DNA from 3 places in the Streptococcus sp. 2018WUSS126 genome. Region 1 is predicted to be linked to each of the others. Evidence: predicted binding sites of a transcription regulator. Region 1 holds the regulator's gene; each other region holds the start of a gene.

Region 1 (2,273 bases):
CGCTTTTTATTGGAGCTATTTTTGCCTTTATTCTCAATGTTCCCATGAAAAAATTAGAAGATCAGTTTGAAAAAATTTCTTTTTTAAAGAAATCCAAGCGGTCTTTGGCAATTGTTGGAGTATTAATTGGATTTGCTTTAATTGTGACAGGACTGGTGGTGATTGTTCTTCCTACATTGGTGACGACTGTTTCAGAACTGGTTTCGGTTAGCAGCACAGCCATTCCAAAATCGGTAAATGCCCTAACTAATTTTCTTGAATCAAATGGTCTTTTGTCGGGACAAATCGGAGACCAGATTGCCAGCTTTTTGGATCAGTTGAAGAATTTAACACTTATTTCAAGTTTGGTCACACCGATTTTATCTGGCTTGGTGTCCAATGTGACGGGGATTTTTTCGAACACTATGACGTTGATAATGGCTTTCTTCTTCACTCTAGCGATTTTAGGGAGCAAGGAACACTTGCAGGCGATGACGAGAAAGTTCTTGCAGGCTACCTTGCCAGAGAAGGCTGTCAGAGTAGTGAATTATATTGGAGAAGTTATTGTTGATACCTATGACAGATTCTTGATGAGTCAAATTGTTGAAGCGTGTATCATTGGGACACTTGTCTTTGTTAGTTATTCGCTCTCAGGAATTCCTTATGCCAGCATGGCTGGTATTTTGGCTGGGGTCCTATCATTTGTACCTTATATCGGTCCATTTTCAGCGTGTCTGATTAGTGCTCTCTTTGTGGCGGTACAAAATCCGCTCTTGGCACTCTGGTCTATCGCCCTTTTCCAGATTATTCAGCTGATAGAAGGAAATGTTATCTATCCGCGCGTGGTTGGTCAATCAGTTGGTCTTCCGACCCTATTTACCCTGGCTGCAGCCTTGATTGGTGGTAATTTGTTTGGCCTACTTGGTATGGTCTTCTTTACCCCAATTTTTGCGGTTGTCTACCGCCTGGTTCGTGAATGGGTTGCCAGTCGATTGAAGAAGCAAGATGAATTATTGGTAGAAAGTGAGTAATTCTCGCTTTCTTTTATTTTTGTCATTTTTATGCTATACTGAAGTGATAAAGTTTATGTAGGAGAAAGAGTATGCGTTGTCCAAAATGTCAGAGTTTGAAATCAAGTGTCATTGATAGTCGTCAGGCTGAAGATGGCAATACCATCCGTCGTCGTCGTTCCTGCGACCAATGTGGTCAACGTTTTACCACCTATGAACGGATTGAAGAGAAAACTCTAGTCGTTGTGAAAAAAGATGGGACTAGAGAGCAGTTTTCACGTGAAAAGATTTTCAATGGGATTATTCGTTCTGCTCAAAAGCGCCCTGTGTCAACCGATGATATTGATGAAGTGGTGAATCGGATTGAACAGAAGGTGCGAGCACAAGGTGATAGTGAAATAGAATCCGATGTCATTGGGAATTTGGTAATGGAAGAATTGGTCGAATTGGATGAAATCACCTATGTGCGTTTTGCATCGGTTTATCGTTCTTTCAAAGATGTTGGAGAGCTAGAAAATTTACTTAAGCAGATGATTTCTAAAGGAAGTAGGGTAAAACCGGGAAAAAAAGATGAAACCAAATGATTTATTTGCCTATATAAAAATCAGCCCGTTTACACCTGATATTGTCAGTCTTAGCCAATGCTACCAGCCGATTATCGGTTTTGATGCATTAGCGCTTTATTATTACTTTTATAGTTTTGCCGATCAAGGGCAAGGCCGTTACAAATGGACTGTCATTCTCAATCACATGGATTTTGGGATGAATCGTTTGGAGAAGGCTCTGGATATTCTGACTGCCATGGGGCTCCTAGAACTCTATCGTGCAGATGAATTAACAGGTTTGGCGCTACAAGCCCCTCTGACCGTAAAAAGTTTTCTAGCGAAACCCTTGTATAAGAACTTGTTGGCGAGGAAGATTGGGGAGTCAAGCATGGAGAATCTGCTTGTTCACCTACCCAATCAGGAACAGAATATCTCAAAAACATTTTCTCAGGTCTTTACCATGGATGGGCAGGCTCCAGTTGTTTTTGAACCGAAACATGATTTTGACTGGTCTGCCTTCAAGGCCTTGATGGCCAAGGACAAGCTTCTTTTTCAGGATGAAGCTGAGGATATTATTGCGCTTAGTTACATAGCAGAGCAGGCAGGCTGGACCTGGTTGGAAACCTATCGGCAGGCTAAAGCAACCGCTATTGGACAGACGATCTCGACCAAACGCTTGCAGCAGTCACGTCAGTCATTGCCAACAGAAAGCGCCAACCTCACTGCCCAAGAACAAGCC
Region 2 (2,273 bases), on a different contig from region 1:
AAGGAGGAACTGCCTGCTAACTTTTTGCAGATTTCCCAGTCGGAAATCATTCACATCAAGCAATTGGAACACCTCAAGTTGACAGCCAATGGTCTGGTCAAACTGGTCATGAAAAACGGCTCTGTCACTTACTCGTCCCGTCGTTATCTCAAGCTCATCAAAGAAAGGTTAGGACTATGAAAAAATACATCTTATCAGCCAGTTTAGGCGTTACAATCGGCAGTTTGATTTCAATCGTCATGGCGGGTTTCTTTGGCGAAGGCTATTATTTGCCAGTTAATCCACATTCAACCATGGGGGCTTACTACCTAAGCAATTTTAATCAGGTAACCGTTATGCTCATCTGTGTGCTGATTTGGGCGGCAATCGGTCTCTTGTTTCAGCTGGCAGACAAGATTTTTAAACAGGATTGGAGCCTTTTGAGAATGTCAACAACGCATTTTTGCATAACAGCTTTAGGTTTCACACCACTGGGCGTTGTAGCTGGCTGGTTTCCACTCAATCTTGGCTCTTTGCTCTTCTTCTGGCTGATCTTTGTCTTGGTCTACGCTTTGCTATTTTTCCTAAACTATCGGAAAATGGAGCGGCAGATTAAGGACATCAACGGTCGTTTGTAGTATAATAGCACTATCATTTAATTGGAGTGTCTTATGAAAATTATTTTGACGATTGTCTATAGTTTAGGGGTAGTGTGGAATACTCTCTATATTGCCTATAATGTCGGTAAACTTCCTTTGTTAAGTTTGCTTTGGCCTGCTGTGATTTTAGTGGCCTGTGCTATTAACCTGTACTTTTTATGGACTAGAAAACAAGAGTCAGAATAGGCTCTTGTTTTTAGTTATTTTAGAATATGAACTATATATTGTGTAAAAAAAAGAAAATTAACTTTTTGTATACTAGATATTGATTTTTATTTTGTGAAGTGCTACACTAATAGAAGTGAAGAATTTTGGAGGTTTGTCAGATGAATGTGCAAGAAAATGTCTTACCGAGTATAGAATTATTGGTTTTGAAACGTGATGGACGGACAGTATCCTTTGACCAGGATAAGATTTTTTCTGCTCTTCGGCGGGCAAACCAAGAATTAGAACATCCTGTTTCAGAGGCAGGGTTAAAAATTGTATTAGAAGCTGTTTTGGCTGAAATTGGTCGCCGATTTGAGAAAGATGTTCAAATTTACGAAATTCAAACGGTCGTTGAACAGGAATTGTTAAAGGCTCATTTATATGATTTGGCAGAGCTTTATATTCAATACCGAACACGCCGTGATTTTCGCCGTCATCAGGCTACCGATATTAATTTTGAGATCCATAAGCTGTTGAGCAAGGATCAGTCTGTGGTCAATGAAAACGCTAATAAAGATGCGGATGTGTTCAACACTCAACGGGACCTGACAGCAGGTATTGTCGGCAAGTCTATCGGTCTCAAATTATTGCCAGCTCATGTGGCTAATGCCCATCAAAAGGGGGACATCCATTATCACGACTTGGATTACAGCCCTTATACACCAATGACGAACTGTTGTTTGATTGATTTTAAAGGGATGTTGGCACAGGGCTTCAAGATAGGAAATGCGGATGTAGAAAGTCCAAAATCAATTCAAACAGCTACGGCTCAGATTTCACAAATCATTGCCAATGTGGCCTCTAGTCAATATGGTGGTTGCTCAGCTGACCGTATCGATGAAGTTTTGGCGCCCTATGCGGAACTCAATTACCAAAAGCATTTGAAAGATGCCAAGGATTGGGTGTTAGCAGACAAGCAAGAAGAATATGCGCGTGCTAAAACGCAAAAAGACATCTATGACGCTATGCAGTCTTTGGAGTATGAAATCAATACCCTTTTTACTTCCAATGGACAAACACCCTTTACCTCACTCGGTTTTGGGTTAGGGACATCGTGGTTTGAGAGAGAAATTCAAAAAGCGATTTTGAACATTCGTATCAAGGGTCTGGGGCGCGAAGGTCGGACAGCTATCTTTCCTAAGTTGATTTTCACAGTTAAGCGTGGATTGAACTTGGAGCCAGATTCTCCAAACTATGACATCAAGCAATTGGCGATTGAATGTGCAACCAAGCGTATGTATCCAGATATGCTTTCTTATGACAAGATTGTTGAGTTGACAGGTTCCTTCAAGGTGCCAATGGGCTGCCGCTCTTTCCTTCAAGGTTGGAAGGATGAAAATGGGCAGGATGTGACATCTGGTCGTATGAACCTAGGTGTCGTGACCGTCAATTTGCCACGGATTGCCATGGAGTCTGCAGGAGATATGG
Region 3 (2,273 bases), on a different contig from region 1:
TAGAACGTCCGATCGAGTTCATATCGTCAGTGACTTGGATGAGGAAACATGATACCAACTCACCACGACGGGCACGACCTGCGTTGAGGAAAGAAGGTGTTGCTGGCTGGTAACGAAGGTGAATCATTTCGTTAGCCAAGTTCAAGGCCAACTCTTCATTTCCTTCTGCAAAATACAAGGCATTGAAGAGAACGCGATCTTCCATACTTTCCAAGTAATAGGCTCCATCATTTGTTTTGAGGGCATACTGATTGTAGAACTTGTAGGCAGCCATGAATGACTTGAAGCGGAAATTTTGGTCTTTCAAGAATTGATCAATTTTGATGATAAATTCTGGACTGTATTGGTCCAAAAACTCTTTTTCAAGGTAATTTTCTTCTAATAGATAAGCAATCTTGTCTAAAATACTATCAAATTGCTTGGTATTTGGGAGGACGTTTTCTTTAAAGAAGGCCTTAACCGCTTCTTGGTCCTTGTGGAGTGGGATTTGCCCATTAACAGGACGGTTGATTTCGTTATTTAAACGGAAGTAGGACACATCGCCTAGCTCTTTTAAACTCATAGTCGCAATCTCTTTCTATAAACAGTAGGGAATTAAACCAAGGCTTTTAGTTTTCCTGGTTGAAAACCTGAGAAAACATCATTTTCAGTTTCGATAACAGGTGCAGCTGAGAAACCGAGACCTTTTACGTGATCGATAAATTCAGGCTGTTCATCTAGATTGATTTCTTTATAATCTACACTATGTTGGTCCAAGAATTTCTTGGTCATTTTACACTGTACACAATCATTTTTTGAATAGATCGTTACCATTCAATTTCTCCTTTGTCCATGAGGGATTAATAAAAAATCCCAATTTTGTTACCAATCTAGGATACAAGATTTTAAGGTTAAAGTCAAGAAGGAAGTTTATTTAAAATCACAAAATATAGTGCATAATATTTTTATAAAACACCATATATTGTACCTTTGCTCATTGTCGCTAAGTCGAAAAATAGCGTTTACATAGCTGTTTCTATTTAGTTTGATAACCCTAACAATCTCTCAGTAAAATATAGATTAGCTTTTCTGCAAATGTCATAATATTTTGAAGGAAACATACGGTGTTACAAAATATAACATTTATAGTTATACATGTATTGAATATATATTACATTTTGTACTATACTATTCAATAATGCTGAAAGAGGTTATCAAATATGGAAAAATTACATAGAAAAAGCTTGTTTCATAAAGGGAAAGAATATTCATATTATGCATTGGATTCGATTTCAACGGAAGAAAAAGTGGATATTCATTCACTTCCCTATACTATTCGTATTTTATTAGAAAGTCTTTTAAGAAAAGAAGATGGCGTAGACGTTACAAAAAATCACATAATGGAGTTGCTTCATTATCAGGCGGCATCTCCTAAAGGAGAAATCCCCTTTAAACCTAGTCGTGTTATTTTGCAAGATTTTACAGGTGTTCCTGTTGTGGTAGATTTAGCCTCCATGCGTGATGCGGTGGTGAAAGCAGGTGGAACCCCTGAATTGATTAACCCAGAAATTCCAGTGGATTTAGTCATCGACCACTCTGTTCAAGTTGATTTTTTTGGGACTGAAGATGCTCTGGAGAAAAATATTGCCTTAGAGTTCGAAAGAAATAATGAACGCTATGAATTTCTGAAATGGGCAGAGAATTCCTTTGAAAATTATCGTGCTGTGCCTCCAGCGACAGGAATTATCCATCAGGTAAACATTGAATTTCTAAGCGATGTTATTATCAACAAGGATGGCTTGCTTTATCCAGATTCTATGTTTGGTACAGACAGTCATACGACCATGATTAATGGTATTGGTGTACTTGGTTGGGGTGTGGGTGGTATTGAGGCGGAAGCTGCAATGTTGGGTGAAGCATCTTATTTTCCTATCCCTGAGGTGATTGGTGTTCGCCTAGCAGGGCAATTGCCTAAGGTTGCTACTGCAACGGATTTGGCTCTTAAGGTCACTCAACTTCTACGTCAGGAAAATGTAGTTGGGAAGTTTGTCGAGTTCTTTGGACCAGGTTTATCTTCTCTCACATTAGCGGATCGAGCAACTGTTTCCAATATGGCTCCAGAATACGGTGCGACTTGTGGCTATTTCCCGATTGATGGAGAAACTTTACATTATATGAGATTGACCAACCGTTCGGAGGAGCACGTGGAGTTGACAGAAGCCTATGCTAAGGCTAATTATTTATTCTATGATGCTGAACGTTTTCCGTCTTATAGCAAGGTTTTAGAATTGGAT

Evidence for each region. Region 1 encodes NrdR, which represses ribonucleotide reductase genes. Its sites were predicted from a motif close to ACACNATATATNGTGT; they were not measured.
Region 2: nrdD (anaerobic ribonucleoside-triphosphate reductase) is a predicted target of NrdR. The motif match lies at 853-868, and genes of this name have one in related genera.
Region 3: nrdH (glutaredoxin-like protein NrdH) is a predicted target of NrdR. The motif match lies at 952-967, and genes of this name have one in related genera.

What each region holds. Positions count from the first base shown of each region.
Region 1 covers NZ_JAOTGB010000008.1:41,503-43,775, reverse strand. The annotation lists gene ODU34_RS04270 (AI-2E family transporter) at 1-1,010, shown strand, start outside; gene nrdR (transcriptional regulator NrdR) at 1,082-1,573, shown strand; gene ODU34_RS04260 (replication initiation/membrane attachment protein) at 1,560-2,273, shown strand, end outside.
Region 2 covers NZ_JAOTGB010000012.1:39,136-41,408, forward strand. The annotation lists gene ODU34_RS05790 (LytTR family DNA-binding domain-containing protein) at 1-180, shown strand, start outside; gene ODU34_RS05795 (DUF3021 domain-containing protein) at 177-617, shown strand; gene ODU34_RS05800 (hypothetical protein) at 651-824, shown strand; gene nrdD (anaerobic ribonucleoside-triphosphate reductase) at 965-2,273, shown strand, end outside.
Region 3 covers NZ_JAOTGB010000005.1:81,306-83,578, forward strand. The annotation lists gene nrdE (class 1b ribonucleoside-diphosphate reductase subunit alpha) at 1-562, opposite strand, end outside; gene nrdH (glutaredoxin-like protein NrdH) at 595-813, opposite strand; gene acnA (aconitate hydratase AcnA) at 1,200-2,273, shown strand, end outside.